Regions from separate parts of the Cytobacillus sp. Hz8 genome, predicted to be linked through region 3. Evidence: predicted binding sites of a transcription regulator. Region 3 holds the regulator's gene; each other region holds the start of a gene.
What was found. The regulator Rex, encoded in region 3, represses fermentation and respiration genes when NADH is low (regulators of the CRP and FNR family bind a similar motif). The targets are predictions, from matches to a motif close to TTGTGAAATATTTCACAA.

Region 1 (6,781 bases), on a different contig from region 3:
CTATACTTATGTAGTAATAGATTGGAGACTCAAGGGTGGTCAGCTCATCCCCAATGAAAGGGGGTGGTGCTGTGACGGTTTTTGAAGCATTAATGTTTTCCTGTGCTTTTACGAGCTTAATTTTAGCCGTATTGTCATTTAACCAAAAAAAATAACCCACCCTTGAGCTAACCGGCTATGAGGTGGATTATTCCGCTTATTGCTGATCCCCCTTGAAGGGAACCGACTATTACATCGACTGATTGGTGTTACCATCATCAATCGGTCTTTTTTACTATATGTTTAAAGATATTTATATTATACCCAATGTGTTCTGAAATGAGAATAGTTTGCTGTGAATTAGTGAGTCATTCTTATGTTTTTCTTTAGTCAGCAGGGGAAATGGCTTTATTAAAAAAGCTGCACAAGAGAAATGTGCAGCTTTTTGTATGAGTGGTTTATAAATATTTGGTTAATGTTTCATAAGCATGCTGAACCCGATCTTCACTTGGTGGTTCGATTCCCTTTAATGGATAGTCAAGTCCAAGTGTTTCCCATTTGTAAACCCCAAGTTTATGGTAAGGGAGGATTTCGACTTTTTCAACATTTTGCAATGTACCAATAAATTCCCCTAACTTTTCAAGATCTTCATCAATATCCGTAATAGTTGGCACTAATACGTGTCGAATCCAGATAGGCTTTTTAATATTGGATAAGAAACGAGCAAACTCCAAGATGTGATCATTGGCCATACCAGTTAGGGAAATATGTCTTTTTCGATTGATTTGTTTCAGGTCCAAAAGAATGAGATCCGTATATTCCATGAGTTCTTTCAGCTGCTCCTGAAAATGGGGAGCTTGGGAGTAACACCCGCCGGAAGAATCAATGGTCGTATGAATACCAAGCTTTTTGCATTCTTTAAACAATTCAATTAAAAAAGGAATTTGTAGCAATGGTTCGCCACCGCTAACAGTGATACCACCGCCCGATGATTCAATAAAAGGAAGGTAGGTTTTTAAATCATCGATGATTTCGGAAACACTCATTTCTTTACCTGTCCCAATTTCCCAAGTATCGGCATTATGGCAAAACTGACAGCGCAAAAGGCAGCCTTGTGTAAATACGACGTAACGGATGCCTGGTCCGTCAACTGTTCCAAAAGATTCGATAGAATGAATGTTTCCGTTCATGATGATTACCCCTTTCATATATAAGAGGGGAGTGCCTAAAGAAGGCAGACTCCCAAGATATTTGTTTTAATTACATTGATTCATGGAATGTACGGTTGATGACATCCATTTGTTGTTCTCTAGTCAATTTAATGAAGTTAACAGCATATCCAGATACACGAATGGTTAATTGTGGATATTCTTCTGGATGCTCCATAGCATCTAATAAAGTTTCTCTATTAAATACGTTAACATTTAGATGATGACCTTGTTTCTTAGTATAACCGTCTAAGATCGATACTAAGTTAGAAACGCGTGATTCATCTTCTTTACCGAGTGCTTTAGGTACCATTGAGAAGGTATTTGAAATTCCATCCATTGAATAGCTGTAAGGAATTTTTGCAACAGATGATAGGGAAGCTAGTGCTCCTTTTGTATCACGACCATGCATTGGGTTAGCTCCTGGTGCTAATGGTTCGCCAGCACGACGTCCATCAGGTGTGTTACCTGTTTTCTTACCATATACAACGTTAGAAGTAATCGTTAAGATTGACATTGTGTGCATAGAATCACGATATGTTTTATGTTTACGAAGCTTTTTCATGAAGCTCTTAACAATTCCTACAGCGATGCTATCTACGCGATCATCGTTGTTTCCGTATTTAGGGAAGTCGCCTTCAATTTCGAAATCAACTGCAATACCGTTTTCATCGCGGATAGGTTTAACTTTTGCATACTTGATTGCGCTTAATGAGTCAGCTACAACGCTGAGTCCTGCGATACCAGTTGCCATTGTACGAAGGATCTTTGTATCATGAAGAGCCATTTCAATGCTTTCATAGCTGTACTTATCATGCATATAGTGAATGATATTTAAAGTGTTGATGTAAAGTCCAGCCAACCAATCCATGGATTTATCAAATTTTTCCATAACTTCATCGTAATCTAATACATCAGAAGTAATAGGGGCATATGCTGGTCCAACTTGAATTTTATGTTTTTCATCAACATTACCATTGATTGCATATAATAAAGTTTTTGCAAGGTTCGCACGAGCACCGAAGAATTGCATTTGTTTACCGATTTCCATTGCGGATACACAGCAAGCAATTCCGTAGTCATCGCCATATTCTGGGCGCATGATATCATCGTTTTCATATTGAATTGAGCTTGTTTCAATCGAAACATTCGCACAGAATTTCTTAAAGTTTTCAGGTAGGCGAGAAGACCAAAGAACTGTTAAGTTTGGTTCTGGAGCTGGTCCTAAATTGCTTAATGTGTGTAAGAAACGGAAAGAGTTCTTCGTTACAAGAGCACGACCATCTTCGCCGATACCACCGATTGATTCTGTTACCCAAGTTGGGTCACCACTGTAAAGTTCGTTGTACTCAGGAGTACGAGCAAATTTTACAAGGCGAAGTTTCATGATGAAGTGGTCAACGATTTCTTGAACTTCTTGTTCAGTTAAGACACCATTTTGTAAGTCTCTTTCAATGTAGATATCTAAGAAAGTAGATACACGGCCTAAGCTCATTGCCGCACCGTTTTGTTGTTTAACTGCTGCTAAATAACCAAAGTATAACCATTGGAAAGCTTCTCTTGCATTGGTTGCTGGTTTAGAAATGTCGAAACCATATGAAGCAGCTAATTGTTTAAGTTCTTTTAATGCGCGATATTGTTCACTTAATTCTTCACGAAGACGGATAACATCTTCAGACATTACATCGCCAGTGACAGCGAAGTCTTTTTGTTTTTCTTGCATTAAGAAGTCTACACCGTATAATGCAACACGACGATAGTCACCGATGATACGTCCACGACCATAAGCATCTGGAAGACCAGTGATAATACCCACGTGACGAGCAGCTCTCATTTCTGGAGTATAAGCATCAAATACACCTTGGTTATGAGTTTTACGGTAGTCAGTAAAGATGCGTTCAACTTCTTTATCAAGTTCAAAGCCATATTCGGCAAGAGCTTGTTTTGCCATTCTTGTTCCACCGAAGATTTGAAGTGAACGTTTGAATGGTTTATCAGTTTGGAAACCAACAACTTTTTCAGTTTCTTTATTTAAATAACCAGGGCCATGAGAAGTAATGGTTGAAACGATTTCAGTATCAGCATCAAGAACGCCGCCATTTTCACGTTCTTTTTTAGATAGTTCTAAAACTTGTTTCCATAATTCATTTGTAGCTTCAGTTGGTCCCTCTAAGAAAGAATCATTACCTACATAAGGAGTAAAGTTTTTTTGGATGAAGTCACGTACGTTAACTTCTTCTTGCCAAGGTCCATTAATAAAACCTTTCCATTGTTCCATGTTCATACACCTCTATAAATGGATTTTGTAATCTATCTGTTTACATTTAAATCTTAACTCGATTATAACAGATTGCATGTGATAAAAATCACATTAATTGTGAATAAATGAACAAATTATGTGAAAGAATTATGAACACTTGATATAAAAGGGATTTCAAGTGTTCATAATAATCATTATAAATTTATCAGAAATACTAATAATTGGATAAAATAAATCTGTACTATAATTATTTTGATAAAAAGCCAAACTGTTATATAATATAAATCACCATTTATATCTCTTTCTTCATCATAATAGAAAAAGACATAGTTTTCATCAATTTCTTCGTGAAAATGATGAAAACTATGTCGGATTGACACAATTTCGCCTTAATCGACCACAATATAGCCAATCATAGGGCCGTGTTCTTGTGAATCATGGTGTGTTAAACAAATAAGTCGATATATTCCTTCTTTTTTAAATTGAACTTCTAGAACAGTTTCTTCTCCTTTTGAAACCGTCCCTTTATAATCCGTTCCTTCTATTATAAAAGGGTGTTCTTTGCCATTGAATCCTAATAAACGCAACCGAACTTTTTCCCCTTTTTCTACAAAAATCGTACCGGGATCCCAACGGTAGGACTCAAGTTCCTTACCATCCGCTGAAGTTGTTTTGAATTCGGTTGTTACAATATGGTATTCTTGAATTTCTTTATCTTCTGTGTTGTTAAAGGCTGTGACAGAGTCAGAACTAAAATAAAACCAGCAAGACAAGAAAATTATGGCGAAAAAAGCGACTATTGACATAATAACTGTCCTTCTTTTAAAAACCAAAAACATCATTCCACCTCCAATAAGTTGTCCACTATTAACCTATGCAGAAATTGGGCAAAACTGTCCAAATCCCGATAAAAAGCCAATTATATACTTGATATTTTCTTAAAAAAGACTTTACGCAATCTTCATAGTAGATTCATATTTTTCCTATAAAGTGAAATTGAGGTGAAAATAAGAAGAAATTTTTAAAAGAAGATTTGTTTTTTAAATAGGAAAGGGGGAAAACAATGAAGAGAATATTGGTTTTATTTTGCTTGGTGTTTTTATTCTTTTTATCAAGTTGTTCGCAGGCGACCCCAGAAAACTCATCTTACTTTAATTCACGAGAAACTAAGATGGAAGTAAGTACGCTATTAAAGGAAGGAAATGAAATGGATATGATGACGAGTATAAATCCACAAGTAACAAATAATCACCTTTTACAAAAAATGGGTAGCTCCGTTATAGAAAACAATTCAGTTTTATCAAAAGAATTGAACGACATTAGTAAGAAATAGCTGACTCAAAAAGATTATCTACCAACCGTTTTCAAAATGCTTTTTATTTTTATAGATACCTGATAGAAATAACCTTAATATTTGAGTCAGCAGGAAAATGGTCTATTAGCTTAATTTGCTTTCGACTTGCTGACAAACATCTTCTGCTGATAAACCGTTAGCATCGATTACAGATGCAGTAGTGGAGATTGTTTGCATTCCCATAATATTAGAATCAACCCCTGTAACCACACAACAGTCGCAGTCCTTTACATCTTGTTCAGACTTTAATTCAACGACGTCATAGCCTTTTTGCCGTAATGCATCTTGAACATTTGTTAATGATTGCTCTACACCAATTTTCGCCATCATACACACCTCCTCCGAAATTAGCATGTGTTTTTAACAAGAATTTATTCCCAAAGTATAAAAGCAATAATGGAAAGAAAAAGTAATCAAAGGAGGTGTATTTAATGTCAAAAAGAAAGAAAGATCCATCTACTATTGGTTTAGGTTCCTCGCAAGTGGAAGGGCAAGGGACGACAAATATGGAAATCGATGGAGTAAGCAAGTCTTCTGCTAGGAAGAAAACGAAAAAGCAGGACGTGTAGTTGCGTAAGTTAAGAAGCGTAATCCGGCTTTAGGGTAGCCGGATTATTATTATCGCTTTCGTGTCAAAAAGCAGAGTTACAAAGTGAGAAGGATCATAATTTGTGGGAAGTTGCAAGGAGGGGTAAAAATGCAGAAAAAGCATTGCTTAGTTTGTTAGTTCGAGATTAGAGGAGCTGATAAAAAAGTGAATGTAAAATTTTCCTAATTACAACGTCAAAAAACAACCAATTCCAATTATCACTTAAAAACTCCCACCAACCAAAAAAGAACCCCAAAAAGCCACTCTCTAAGAGTAACTTTCTGAAGTCCATAAATATTAGTAACCTATAAATACATCTCTGCAACCTGCTTTTGTAGCTCTTCATTATCCAAATACTCGTCATAAGTCATCGTTTTATCCATTAGACCAATAGGCGTGAGTTCCATAATGCGATTTGCAATCGTTTGGATAAATTGATGGTCATGTGATGAGAACATAAGCGAACCTTTGAAATGGATGAGGCCATTATTCAACGCTGTGATGGATTCTAAATCTAAGTGGTTGGTCGGTTCATCTAATAGAAGAACATTCGCTCCGCTTAGCATCATCTTTGAGAGCATGCAACGAACTTTTTCTCCACCGGATAGAACACTTGCTTTTTTAAGAACTTCTTCTCCAGAGAAGAGCATTCTTCCTAAAAATCCGCGTAAAAAGCTTTCACTATCATCTTTTGGTGAAAATTGACGGAGCCAGTCTACCAAAGTCAAATCGCAATTTTCAAAGAAACTGGAGTTATCCTTTGGAAAATAAGCTTGAGAAGTGGTTACCCCCCATTTAAAGGTGCCGCTGTCTGGTTCCATTTCCCCCATCAAAATTTTAAAAAGCGTCGTTTTCGCAAGCTCGTTTGTACCGACAAGGGCGATTTTATCATCCTTATTCATTACGAAGCTGATATTATCTAACACTTTTTCACCATCAATTGTTTTCGTTAGTCCCTCAACACGAAGCAGGTCATTCCCAATTTCACGATCTGGGGTAAAGCCAACATAAGGGTATCTGCGAGAGGATGGTTTTATATCGTCTAAGTTAATTTTATCAAGTAGCTTTTTCCGAGAAGTGGCTTGCTTAGACTTGGATGCATTCGCACTAAAACGAGCAATGAAGGATTGAAGTTCCTTGATCTTTTCTTCTTTTTTCTTATTGGCATCTTGCGCCATTTTCAATGCTAATTGACTGGATTCATACCAGAAATCATAGTTTCCAACGTAGATTTGGATTTTCCCAAAGTCTAAATCCGCGATATGGGTACAAACTTTGTTCAAAAAGTGCCGGTCATGGGAAACAACAATGACGGTATTCTCGAAGTTAATTAAGAATTCCTCTAACCAGCCAATTGCTTTAATGTCTAAGTGGTTAGTCGGCTCGTCAAG
Region 2 (6,781 bases), on a different contig from region 3:
TTGGTCCGCGCTCCTTTTGGCTAATAAGCTTTCTCAATTTGAATTAGTATCAGAGAAAATAAAATCAGGTGATTTTACGGAAATTACCACTAAGGAAAATCAACATCTTGGTGAATTAATGCTTGCGCTAAATGAAGTAACCGATAAAACCCGCAATCTCGTTGCTAATTTAAAAGTGGGAGTTTATGAGGTTGGAGGTCATTCAGAGGAGTTATCTGCAACAGCAACAGAGCTTACTTATATTATTCAAGATGTTATTGATACGATGAATGTCATGACACAAGGATCGATGGAATTAAGTGCTACAACTCAGCAAATAAGTGCGGCTATTGAAGGTATAGATTCCTCTACTAATAGATTAGCAGAAAAAGCAAAAGATGCAGGAAATTTAGCTGAACAAATTAAAGAAAGAGCCTCTAAGGTCATGGAAGATGCTAAGCATTCTGTGGATTCTTCGGAAGAAATCTATGTGGAAAAAGAAGAAAAGATAATGAAAGCTATTGAGGACTCAAAAGTAGTGCAGGAAATCACTATTTTGGCTGATACAATTGGAAGTATTGCGGAGCAAACGAATCTTTTAGCATTAAATGCCTCAATTGAAGCTGCCAGGGCTGGTGAAGCAGGAAAAGGATTTTCTGTAGTAGCTGATGAAATAAGAAAATTGGCTGAACAATCTTCAAAATCTGTGGAAAACATTCGAAATGTCATTGGAAAAGTTCAAAGTTCCTTTAGCAACCTAACCAATAACTCAAAAGACATTTTGCATTATATGAATACGGAAGTGAAGCCAGATTATGAAAAATTTATTCAAATAGGAATTCAGTACGAAAAGGATGCTGATTTTATAAATCAAATGTCTATTGATATTGCAGATTCCTCAAGTGAAATGGCGAGTTCGATAAAAGAGGTCAACATGGCCATTCAAGAAATTTCAGCCACGACTATGCAAAATGCATCTAGTGCGGAAGAAATATTAGATAATGTTTCAGAAGTATCATTAGCGATTAAAGAAGTAGAAGAAAGTGTTCAAAATCAATATAAACTAACGGAAAATGTGAAGCAGTTACTGGATCAAGTTCAAGTGTAAATGGCAGGGAAAGACAAGTTGCCCCTAGTTGAAACAACTAGGGGCTTTCTGAATTGGGAAAGATAGATGATTAATGCTACATTTTTAGAGAATTCTTTTTTGCACACGTATTCACTCGCAACAGTGGATACAATGGACAAAACTTTAGGAAAGCAGTAATTATTAACACTACACCTATTAAACTAATATATTTCATTCCCCCATCCAATAGGAAAAACAATGAGATAAATGCTATGCCTAATAGGAATCGAATCGTTCTGTCGGTCGCTCCAATATTTTTCTTCAAACCACCAGCCCCTTTGTACTTATTTGGCTAACCAAGCGAAAAATTATTAACTTCTCTGACTAAATAATGCACATTATTTAGTCTAATCTTTTAGTTAGCTAATTAAAAAATAAGGTAAAAGGGCATCGTGATTCAGTGACAAAGTCACATTGTCAATACTCTGTCAATTATCGTGAATCGAGATAATTCGTACGTCAACGTAAATCCTATTCTTATTTAAATAAATGGAAAAGAAGCCGTTCCTTATCTTCGAAAAAATGCTTCATAATCTTATAGTGATTCGTTTCCTCAAGTGTGGTTTCTTGGATTCCATTTTCAGTTAATTCATAAATGATGGAATCTGGGTAAGCCATCAAAATGGGTGAATGGGTAGCAATGATAAATTGTGAATGATGATGAATTAGTTCGTGCATTCTTGAAATCATTGATAATTGGCGAAGGGGAGAAATGGCTGCTTCCGGTTCATCTAATATATACACCCCATTCCCCCAAAAACGATTCATAAATGCTGCAAAGAAGGATTCCCCATGTGATTGCTCGTGAAGAGAGAGACCACCGAAGGAATCAATGATTCTGCCTCCTCCTGGTTCTTTATCCAGTTCTTCGATATTTGTGGCTAGGTTATAGAAGGTTTCTGCACGAAGAAAGAAGCCATCCTTTGGTTTTTCAACTCCCTTAATAAGTTTAATATAGTGGTCTAGTTGTGAATGAGTATCAAAAGTTGAAAAGTTGAAATTAAAACTACCTCCTTCTGAGTTAAAGCCATAGGCAATCGCAATGGCTTCAAGTAATGTGGATTTTCCCATGCCATTTTCTCCAACAATATAGGTTACCTTTGGATGCAGGGGCAGATCGTGAAGATTCTTGATACAAGGGAGGTTAAAAGGATAGGTATGAAAGGAGGGAACAGCCTCCCGTTTGACTTCGACTTTTCTTATATATTGTTGATGGTCATACATGGAATCTCTCCTTCATTGATCGGTTTATCATAAGAATAACAGAATCGTCTAATAGAGAGAAACAGATAGGAAGACTTTCTTTAATAAGTCCTATCATTTATGAAAACGCTTCGAAAACCTTAAAGAAATGTTCACATGGATTGGTAAGAAAATGGGTTAAAATAAACTATGTTGTTTTGTGAATTAGTGCACAATAAAAATATTCCATAGAAAAAAAGAAAAGGAATGTTTTTTGAAAGGAAATGATCAACATGTCATCATTCTACAAACCGGAGCAAATAGTAGACGTAACGATTAAAAACGGAATCAAAAAAACGTCCTATCCTGCCTTAACAACCATGATTTTGGGTTTTGAAGCAGGTGCATTTATTGCATTAGGCTACTTGTTATATATTCGAATTACCGCTCCATTAACAGGTGTTGCAGCAGGATTTACGAATTTATTAGGTGGAGCTGTTTTCCCAATTGGACTTATTCTTACCTTAATTGCAGGGGGAGAGCTTCTTACAGGAAATATGATGGTCGTCGCACTTTCTAGAATGGCTAAAAGGGTGAGAACGAGTCAGTTATTAAAAAACTGGTTACTAGTTACAATTAGTAACTTTATTGGAGCTATTTTTGTGGCTTACTTTTTTGGTCATGTAATTGGATTAACAGAAACGGGTCCGTTTTTAGCGAAAACCGTAGACCTTGCTGAGCATAAGCTTGGAGATTCTTTTATTCAAGCGTTCTTTTCAGGAATTGGCTGTAACTGGCTTGTTGCTGCAGCTGTATGGCTTTCTTATGGATCAGAAGATATGATGGGGAAGATTGCGGGAATCTGGTTCCCAACAATGGCCTTCGTGTCAATTGGTTTTCAGCATATAGTAGCTAATATGTTTGTCATTCCTGCTGCAATACTAGCAGGGTATTTTACTTGGTTAGATTATTTAGGAAACTTCGTCCCAGTGTATTTAGGAAACGCGGTTGGCGGCGCATTATTTATCGCGATGGCCTATTGGCTAGCTTATAAAAAGAAAGAGCATACAGTCCTCGATAGTTCTAAATCTTCTAAGCAGGCTGAGCCAATGGTTAATAGAGGTGGTATGTAATGGCCGAGATTTCCATAAGTGCCTTGGTGATACGATTCTTATTGGGTGGAACCGCAGTCCTTGGTTCAACGTTGATTGCAAAGCTTTTAGGTGAGAGAGCTGGCGGTATTTTTGCCGCATTTCCAGCTGTATACTTAGCGGCATTACTTACTGCTCATTTAGATTTAAGCGGAGCAGAGCTGATTTCGCATTCGATATTGCTTTCAAAAGGAGCAATCATTGGGATGGTCATTAATATTGTTGTGGCTATTGCCACTGGCTATCTTTTACCAAGACAGGGCTGGAAGCTTGGATTAATTCAAGCGACCGTATGTTGGTTTGTTGTTTCAATGGTTGTTGCAATCGTCACATCTCACTAATGAAGAAAAGGTGATTCTCTTGAATAAGCATGATTTAATTCTTCGTTTTTTATTAGGTGGTACAGCTGTCATGCTCAGCTATATTGTGACAGTCATTTCTCCCTGGAAGCTATTAGCAGGGATCTTTGCCGCATTTCCAGCGGTGATGCTTACAGCCGTATTGATGGTGGGAATAGCTTCAGGCTCAAAAAAGGCAGCAAAGATAGCCAATGGATCCGTTTATGGGATGATTGGCGGCGTAGTATGTGTAGCAACGGTCCTTTTGGTCTTGAAGGTAACGAACAATTGGATGTTTAGTATTATCTTAGGATTATTCTTATGGCTTGGCAGCTCTATTCTAGTGTCTGTCATTAGAGAAAGAATGAAGAATATAAGCTCTCGCAAAGCGGCATGAAACTTTTGGTTAGAATTATAGCTTTCTGGTATTTTTACTTATTAATTAATTTAATAAAATATCAGATTTGTAAAAATCTGTTGATATAGATTTTGAGAATCCAATGACGAGGAGGTCATTGGATTTTTTTATCCCACTCTTAACGGACATTTTGACTCCCACTTCAAGATTCTGAGAATACGAAGAAGATAAGTGGGAGATCAACTGTCCGTAAAGGTCCGACGACGGACAGGAGGTCCTAGTCAGGCGAAGCCACAGGATGTGGCGTTATGAGCGTGATAAGTGAAATAAGATTTTTCTTTGGGCTTCAGCCCTTAGAAAAATCAATCAGGCTCTGCGTGACTAACCATCAGTGGGGGATGAATGGCAGACTAAAAGCGCGACGTCAACACATAAGTCTGCACACTTCACGTCCTGTGCGTCGAAAACCCCCACTGATGGAAGTTTCACTTTATATCCAGATTGAATACGGAGAAATTGATTCGGAAAAATTTTTTTGTCAATACTATTGACCTTAACGTTGCGTAAAGGTGTATCTTCTGAGGTAGGGAGGTGATCAGATGGAATATACCGTGCAGAAGCTTGGAAAATTAGCTGGAGTAAGCACCAGAACATTAAGATATTATGATGAAATCGGGATTCTTAAGCCGGCAAGAATCAATTCATCAGGATATCGAATCTATGGGCAGGCTGAGGTCGATAGGCTGCAGCAAGTTCTGTTCTATCGGGAGCTAGGCGTTAATTTAGAGACCATTAAAGAAGTCATCACTTCAGCATCGTTTGATGGAGCAATTGCACTTAAAGAACATCGTGAAAAGCTCCTTGAAAAAAGAAAACAGCTTGATTTGCTGATTGAAAATGTTAATAAGACGATTGATTCAATGGAAGGGAGAAGAACCATGTCTAATAAAGAAAAATTTGAAGGATTTAAGAAAAAGCTAATTGAGGATAATGAGAAAAAATATGGCAAAGAAATCCGTGAAAAATATGGCGAAGAAACGATTAATAAATCAAATGCAAAAATGCTGAATATGACCGAAGCAGAATATGAAAGGGTTACAAAGCTTTCAGAGGAGGTAAATTCTACTTTAGCCGAAGCGATGAAGACAGGGAATCCAGCAAGCGAGTTGGCGCAAAAAGCAGCAGAACTGCATAAACAATGGCTCACTTTTTATTGGAGTGAGTACAGTAAAGAAGCTCATGCCGGGCTTGCTCAAATGTATGCAGATGATGAACGATTCAAAGCGTATTACGATAAAATCCAACCAGGGGCAGCGGAATTTTTACGGGATGCGATTCTGATTTATACGAAATAACTTGAATAGTTGAAACTTGATTTTTTGTCAGAGATTAGAACAACTGTACATAGAAAAAAAGTGTACAGTTGTTCTTTTGCTGATTACCATTCAACTAAGAATTCAGTCTGCTAAAAATGCTCGAAATGGAGCGGTGATCTCTTTTCCTCATAATAAAAAACGATTCTATTTGCGAGCATAAAGTACAGAAAAATTAAAATATTTATAGACACAGTCAACTTCGCTAAAACCAGCATCTTTTAACCATTTTAGTTGATTTTCTAGTGTCGCCATCTTATCAAGTTTCGTCCGTTCATGAGCTGCCTTTAGTTCTTCACTAGTTAATCCACTTCTTTCAATTTTCAAATTCCAATCGTTTTTATACATGGTTTCAATAAATGGTGTGGAACCTAAAACTTGGTCAGCATTAATAAAAATTCCCTCTTCATTTAGTAGATTGTAAACTTTCCTATATAATTTTTCTTTTTGCGCATCCGTTAAATGGTGAATGGATAAAGAGGAAATCACAAAATCAAATTTTGTTTGGAAATCATAGCTTGTATAATCAGCAATCATGTAACTGATCGCTGAATCGTCTTGGAAACGGGCCTTCGCTTTTTCAATCATGTTTTCAGATAAATCAATTAAGGAAATCTGGGCATTTGGATATTTTTCTTTAACATAGGCTGAAAAAATACCCGTCCCTGCTCCAACATCTAAGATGGTGGGTGTATCGTGCTTTGCTTCAATTAAGGATATAGGAATAGAATAAAAGTCATCAAAGCATGGGATTAGTTTTTTTCTTTGATGGTCGTATTGTGATGCGTGGTGATTAAAGGTGGATTTTACATCTTTATTTGTGATCTCCATTATTTAGGACCCTCCTAGTAAATCTATTTAGTAGAGTATTATAATGAAAATTTTGACAATCAACAACGGGTTTTAGAAAAAAATTTTTTGAACTATGAGAAAAAATGGTGGCTGTCATAATGGCCATCTAATTTACTTCCGTTCAGAATGATTTATATATTTTAAATATTCTAAAAAGTATTTACATTTTTATAGTTTTGTACTTTAATAATATTTAGTTTTGAAAATTTGGACATTTAAAAATCAAAGGGGGTTAACCGAAAGAATGAAAACAAATTTAAAGAGAATCATTCAGTTTTCTGCTCTTTCTAGTCTACTAGTTTTATCGGCTTGTAGCGGTGGAGGAGAAAAAGCATCGGGCGATAAAGATAGTAAGGGGAATAGCGGTGTTATAACAGCCGATATTGGTGTCGTCTCATTTATATCTGGTTCAGGTGCAG
Region 3 (6,781 bases):
TTAGAAATTACCATTTATAATAATTAATAAGGAGGGGACTGATTCTTTAAAAGAGTGTCAGTCCTTTTATATTAATCAATAATTAAACAAACGTTTGATTGAACAATATTGAGGATGAAGAAATTAAACAAACGTTTGATTGAAGTATATTGAGAGAGAAAAAGTTAAACAAACGTTTGATTGAATTCACAGGCTCAGTTTTTTCACAATCCTTTAGAAGGGCTGATTCTGTGGATAACTATAAAAAATTTGATATATCCTGTGGAAAATGTGGATAAGATGATATTTGTTTGTGGATAATGTGGAAAACTGCTGTTGATAGCTTTATAAAGAGATTTTGTTTGTGCATAAAATTGTGGAAAAGGTCTAACGTGATATTAAGACGTTAGACCTTTTATTGTGGATATTATTCATCTTCAACTAGTTCAGTCCATTGCTCCATAAGAGAATCAAGCTCAGCTTGATAGGTTTCATTCTCTTTATGGATCGCGAGTACCTTTTCGTGATCTTGGTAAATCTCGGGATCGCATAAAAGTTCTTCATTTTGGCTAAGGAAGCTCTCTAATTCTTCAATCCTTTTTTCGATTTCTTCTAAACGTCTTTTACGTTGGCGTTCTAATTTTTTCGCTTCTTTATCCTGTTGATAACTATTTTTTTCTAATGGAGTAGCTGTAGAGGAGTCATTTTTTGTTTGTTCAAGTTGCTCTAAAGCCATTAGTTCCTCTTGCTCTTGTTTTTTTTCAAGGTAATAATCATAGTCGCCTAAGTATTCCGTTGCACCACCTGCATCAAGCTCTAAGACCTTTGTGGCAATGCGGTTGATAAAATATCGGTCATGTGAAACAAAAAGGATTGTTCCAGGATAATCCACAAGGGCATTTTCTAACACTTCCTTGCTATCTAAATCCAAATGGTTGGTTGGTTCGTCCAAAATTAAGAAATTTCCTTTTTGCATCATTAATTTAGCTAGGGAGAGTCTAGCTTTTTCTCCGCCACTTAGAGTGGAAACCGTTTTTAAGACATCGTCCCCAGTAAAAAGAAAGTTGCCGAGTACTGTACGGATGTCCTTTTCATTTTTATTCGGATAATCATCCCAAAGTTCATTAAGGACCCTTTTATTCGAAGTTAGGTTAGCTTGCTCTTGATCGTAATAGCTAATAAATACATTAGAACCGTAATGAATTTCTCCAGAGATAGGAGAAAGTTTTTTCACAATCGTTTTGAGAAGTGTGGATTTTCCAATTCCATTTGGACCCACAAGGGCAATGCTCTCTCCTCTTGTGATACGGAAGGAGATATTCTCTGATACCTTTTCCGAATGGTAGCCTACTGATAAGGAATGCATATTTAGGACTTCATTTCCACTTTGCTTTTCAATGTCAAAACCAAAAGAGGCTGATTTTTCATCCCCTAAAGGCCGGTCCATGACTTCCATGCGATCAAGCATTTTTCGTCTGCTTTGAGCTCTCTTAGTTGTCGAGGCGCGAGCAAGATTTCGTTGTATAAATTCCTGAAGTTTTGTAATCTCGTCCTGCTGTTTTTCATAAAGCTTCATGTCTCTTTCGAAATTCTCCGCTTTTTGATCCAAATAAGCGCTATAATTTCCTTTAAACTTACTAATATGTTTTCGCGAAATCTCATATACTTGGTTCACTACTTTATCTAGGAAGTAGCGATCATGTGAAACAATTAATATTGCACCATCATAGCTTTGCAGATACTGTTCAAGCCAAGACAGGGTTTCAATATCTAAATGGTTGGTAGGCTCGTCCAAGATTAAGATATCGGGTTTTGTAAGGAGAAGCTTCCCAAGAGCTAAACGTGTCTTCTGTCCGCCGCTAAGACTGGCAATTTTGGTGGAATAATCAAAGGTTTGGAAATTCAACCCATGTAAGATAGAGCGGATATCGGCCTCATACTGATAACCTCCCATTTCTTTAAATTTCACTTGGAGTGTATCATATTCTTTTATGATTCGTTCATATTCTGTATTGTTATCATAAATAGCGGGATTTGCCATTTTTTCCTCTAATCTTCGAAGATCTTGTTCTAAATCTCTTACCTGTTGAAAAACAGTCAGCATCTCATCCCAAATTGATAATTCTGATTCTAGCCCAGTATTTTGTGCTAAATAGCCAATGGAAACGTCCTTTGGCTTTATCACTTCGCCAGCATCATAGGACATTTTTCCAGCAATCATTTTTAATAATGTTGATTTACCCGCGCCGTTTCGGCCTACTAAGGCAATGCGGTCGCGCGTTTGGACTTCAAGCTTTATATTCGATAAAATAAGGTCAGCTCCGTAATATTTAGTTAACCCATTAACTTGTAATAAAATCATCTCTTTCACCCCTGCATCTAGAGATAGTGTAACGTATTCGTCAATGTTCATCAATATTTGTGAATAAATGTACAATGTTAATACACAGTAGGGAAAAAATAGTGTATCATTCTAAGTGAGGTGTTGATATTTTGAAATTTACCCATTTTAATGAAGAAGGCAGAGCCAAAATGGTGGATGTAGGGGATAAGCCCGAAACAATTCGTATTGCCAAAGCGCAGTCAAGTATTATAGTCAATCAAGAAATCTATAATGGGATTACGAATAATCAAATCAAGAAAGGTGATGTTCTCGCAGTTGCTCAAGTAGCAGGGATAATGGCCTGCAAAAAAACATGGGAAATCATCCCAATGTGTCATCCAATACCATTAACAGGTGTCGATATTGCTTTTCACTGGGAAGAGGAAGCTGAAGAAAATTATAGGCTTGTTATGATTGCCACAGTGAAAACGAAGGGAAATACAGGTGTAGAAATGGAAGCGTTAACAGCCGCATCTGTGTGTGCCTTAACCGTATATGACATGTGCAAAGCCTTAGATAAAGGGATGATAATTGGAGAGACTTATTTACTTGAGAAATCTGGTGGAAAGAGTGGCGACTACAAAAGAAAAGAGAAAATTTAAATGATTGGGGGGAAAAGAAGTGAGTAATGGTACGATGAAAATCCCACAAGCGACTGCGAAAAGATTGCCGTTATATTATCGGTTTCTAAAAAACCTACACTCATCTGGCAAGCAAAGAGTCTCTTCTTCAGAACTCAGCGAAGCGGTGAAGGTGGATTCTGCGACGATTCGCCGGGATTTTTCCTATTTTGGTGCATTAGGGAAAAAAGGTTATGGCTACAACGTCAATTATCTTCTATCCTTTTTTCGTAAAACCTTGGATCAGGATGAATTAACAAAGGTTGCCTTAATTGGGGTGGGTAATTTAGGTACGGCGTTTTTAAATTACAATTTTTTGAAAAATAACAATACGAAAATTGAAGTAGCCTTTGATGTTGATTCGTCCAAGGTTGGAACGAAAATTGGGGATATCCCTGTCTATCATATGGATGATTTAGAGAAGGTTTTGGTAGACGAAGACATTCAAGTTGTCATCTTAACGATTCCAGCACCTGTTGCACAATCGATCACGGATCGTTTGGCAAAAGTGAATGTAAAGGGAATTCTTAACTTTACTCCTGCCAGGTTAACAGTACCTTCTTCCATTCGTATTCATCATATCGATTTAGCAGTAGAACTGCAATCATTAGTCTATTTTTTGAAACATTACCCAAATGGGAAACAAGACTAAAGAAAAGCGGCTTATTTTTAATGAATCGTCTTCATAAAATAAGCCGCTTTTTATTATTTTCGATTTTGAATTTTTTTAATTTTAAAGTGAAAGGAGATCATTCTAATGCCTGATCCTAAATCAAAGGTGGCTAATATTACGAGCAGGTAAGTGAAAAACCGCCACTGTCCATCTTCTTGGATATTTTGAATAGCAAAAAAGATGAATAATATCCCCAAGAATATATATAAGATCCCGGAATAAAGGGGTGATTGCCTCATTTAAAGTCCTCCGATAAAACCTTGAATTTTTTCCGCATCATGTATCATTCTTTCGAGGTCATTCTTATAAATGGATTGAACTAAAACCACAAATGTATTCATCGCCACATGAGCAAACATCGGTACAAGAATGCGATTTGTTTTGACATAAAGAAATGCAAAGGTAAAACCCATTGCTGAATATAAAAGGATGTGCTCAGGCTCTCCATGTGCTAAAGCAAAAATAATGGAACTAATTAGTGCCGATATCAGGAAATTAAATCGTTTATGTAGGGAACCGAAAATGATTTTTCGAAAAACAATTTCCTCCAACATCGGTCCAATGATGGAAGTGACAAGAATAACAATCGGGTAAGTATTGATTAAATGGATGATTTGCTGCGTATTTTCTGAACCCATTTCGATGCCGAGGAGGCTTTCAATTCTTGCTGCAATTCCTTGAGCGAAAAGGGCTAAAAATACACCTCCAACTGCCCATAAAATCGAGTTGCTTACAGGTGCCAAAGGTTTGTTTCTATTATAGTGTAGCATTTCCTTTCTTAATAAGAATAAAACAATCACTAAAGTAACGGCGAAGCTGATAACAAGCCAAATGGATACTGAATATATTTGCAATTTTCTCTGACTGATTCCTAAAGCCTCTCCCATTAATGAAATGAATGGAACGCCGATAAAGCTTGAAAACTGCATGATTATGTAGGCGATGATGATAAGCCAGTATTCTTTTTTCAAAATGATTTGTCTCCTTTTTCGTTTCTCCTATAATAATAAGCTGATCATTGGGTACCCAGTTGTTAGTAAAATATGAGCAGCATCGAATTTCACTTTATTCTCATTCTACTAATAAATTGCCCTTTGTTTCAAATGGAAGACATTTTAAACTATATTTCAGAATGATTAAATTTCTGTTTGCTTTTTCCAAAATGCTGGATAAATAAGCAAATGCAGTACATACTTGTAAGTGTTTAAGATCATAAGTAAATTTGAAAAAAATATGGCTTTTTACTTGCAAATTTTTTTCAGATTCTTTAATATAATAAATGTGTTAGCACTCAATCGAAGAGAGTGCTAATAATAAAATTTACATATTATTTGAGGAGGTTGTTTCACTTGTTAAAGCCACTAGGTGATCGTATTGTCATTGAGCTTGTTGAAACAGAAGAAAAAACTGCAAGCGGTATTGTTTTACCAGATACAGCGAAGGAGAAGCCTCAAGAAGGTATCGTCGTTGCTGTTGGATCTGGAAGAGTTCTAGAAAACGGTGAACGTGTTGCACTTGAAGTTTCTGTTGATGACAGAATTATCTTCTCAAAATACTCTGGAACAGAAGTGAAATACGACGGTAAAGAATATTTAATTCTACGCGAAAATGACATCCTTGCTATAATCGGCTAATTATACGAACGTTCAACAGATATAAATCAAATTTATAGGAGGTTTTTTAATAATGGCTAAAGAAATTAAATTTAGTGAAGAAGCTCGCCGTTCTATGCTTCGTGGTGTAGACGCGCTTGCTGATGCGGTTAAAGTTACTCTTGGACCTAAAGGACGCAATGTGGTTCTTGAGAAAAAATTTGGTTCTCCATTAATTACAAATGATGGTGTTACCATTGCAAAAGAAATCGAATTAGAAGATGCATTTGAAAACATGGGTGCAAAGCTTGTTGCTGAAGTTGCAAGCAAAACAAACGATGTAGCTGGAGATGGTACAACGACTGCTACCGTTCTTGCACAAGCGATGATTCGTGAGGGTCTTAAAAACGTTACTGCTGGTGCTAACCCAATGGGTATCCGTAAAGGTATTGAAAAAGCAGTGGTAACCGCTGTTGAAGAATTAAAGGCAATCTCTAAACCAATCGAAGGCAAAGCTTCTATCGCTCAAGTTGCAGCCATTTCTGCTGCTGATGAAGAAGTAGGCCAACTTATTGCTGAAGCAATGGAGCGCGTTGGTAACGATGGTGTTATCACAATTGAAGAATCAAAAGGATTCACAACTGAACTTGATGTAGTAGAAGGTATGCAATTTGATCGTGGATACACTTCAGCTTACATGGTAACTGATACAAACAAAATGGAAGCTGTTCTTGAAAATCCATACATCTTAATTACTGATAAGAAAATCTCCAATATCCAAGAAGTACTTCCTGTTCTTGAACAAGTTGTACAACAAGGTAAGCCATTATTACTTGTTGCCGAAGATGTTGAAGGGGAGGCTCTTTCCACTTTAGTATTAAACAAACTTCGCGGAACATTCAATGCAGTAGCTGTTAAAGCTCCTGGATTCGGGGATCGCCGTAAAGCTATGCTTGAAGATATCGCTATCTTAACTGGCGGGGAAGTCATCACTGAAGAACTAGGACGTGAACTTAAGTCTGCAACGATTTCTTCATTAGGACGCGCTGCTAAAGTTGTTGTGACAAAAGAAAATACAACAATCGTAGAAGGTGCTGGTGAATCAGAGGCTATCCAAGGCCGTGTAAACCAAATCCGCATTCAATTAGATGAAACGACTTCTGAATTTGATCGTGAAAAATTACAAGAACGTCTTGCTAAATTAGCTGGCGGTGTTGCGGTTATCAAAGTAGGTGCTGCAACTGAAACAGAATTAAAAGAACGCAAACTTCGTATCGAAGACGCATTGAACTCAACTCGTGCGGCTGTTGAAGAAGGGATCGTATCCGGTGGTGGAGTTGCACTTCTAAACGTATACGGTAAAGTTGCTTCTCTTGTAGCTGAAGGTGACGAAGCTACTGGTATTAACATCGTATTACGTGCGATTGAAGAACCTGTTCGCACTATCGCTCACAATGCTGGTCTTGAAGGATCCGTTATTGTTGACCGCTTAAAACGTGAAGCTGTCGGCACAGGATTTAATGCTGCTACTGGC

Region 1: a site for Rex is predicted at 3,542-3,559, ahead of pflB (formate C-acetyltransferase). Genes of this name have one in related genera too.
Region 2: a site for Rex is predicted at 2,509-2,526, ahead of ACE38V_RS16240 (formate/nitrite transporter family protein). Genes of this name have one in related genera too.

The regions. Positions count from the first base shown of each region.
Region 1 is NZ_JBHKFI010000006.1:110,293-117,073, reverse strand. Features, by position in the region: gene pflA (pyruvate formate-lyase-activating protein) at 438-1,169, opposite strand; gene pflB (formate C-acetyltransferase) at 1,240-3,465, opposite strand; gene ACE38V_RS09895 (cupredoxin domain-containing protein) at 3,837-4,289, opposite strand; gene ACE38V_RS09890 (hypothetical protein) at 4,511-4,780, shown strand; gene ACE38V_RS09885 (YkuS family protein) at 4,886-5,128, opposite strand; gene ACE38V_RS09880 (YuzL family protein) at 5,233-5,370, shown strand; gene ACE38V_RS09875 (ABC-F family ATP-binding cassette domain-containing protein) at 5,696-6,781, opposite strand, start outside.
Region 2 is NZ_JBHKFI010000014.1:69,146-75,926, forward strand. Features, by position in the region: gene ACE38V_RS16225 (methyl-accepting chemotaxis protein) at 1-1,087, shown strand, start outside; gene ACE38V_RS16230 (YgaP family membrane protein) at 1,164-1,373, opposite strand; gene ACE38V_RS16235 (AAA family ATPase) at 1,586-2,332, opposite strand; gene ACE38V_RS16240 (formate/nitrite transporter family protein) at 2,584-3,423, shown strand; gene ACE38V_RS16245 (DUF3147 family protein) at 3,423-3,782, shown strand; gene ACE38V_RS16250 (DUF3147 family protein) at 3,802-4,176, shown strand; gene ACE38V_RS16255 (MerR family transcriptional regulator) at 4,737-5,492, shown strand; gene ACE38V_RS16260 (class I SAM-dependent methyltransferase) at 5,658-6,341, opposite strand; gene ACE38V_RS16265 (ABC transporter substrate-binding protein) at 6,607-6,781, shown strand, end outside.
Region 3 is NZ_JBHKFI010000015.1:104,403-111,183, reverse strand. Features, by position in the region: gene tsaD (tRNA (adenosine(37)-N6)-threonylcarbamoyltransferase complex transferase subunit TsaD) at 1-27, shown strand, start outside; gene ACE38V_RS16955 (ABC transporter ATP-binding protein) at 407-2,341, opposite strand; gene moaC (cyclic pyranopterin monophosphate synthase MoaC) at 2,470-2,964, shown strand; gene ACE38V_RS16945 (redox-sensing transcriptional repressor Rex) at 2,984-3,634, shown strand; gene ACE38V_RS16940 (YdiK family protein) at 3,688-3,894, opposite strand; gene ACE38V_RS16935 (CPBP family intramembrane glutamic endopeptidase) at 3,895-4,626, opposite strand; gene groES (co-chaperone GroES) at 5,005-5,289, shown strand; gene groL (chaperonin GroEL) at 5,342-6,781, shown strand, end outside.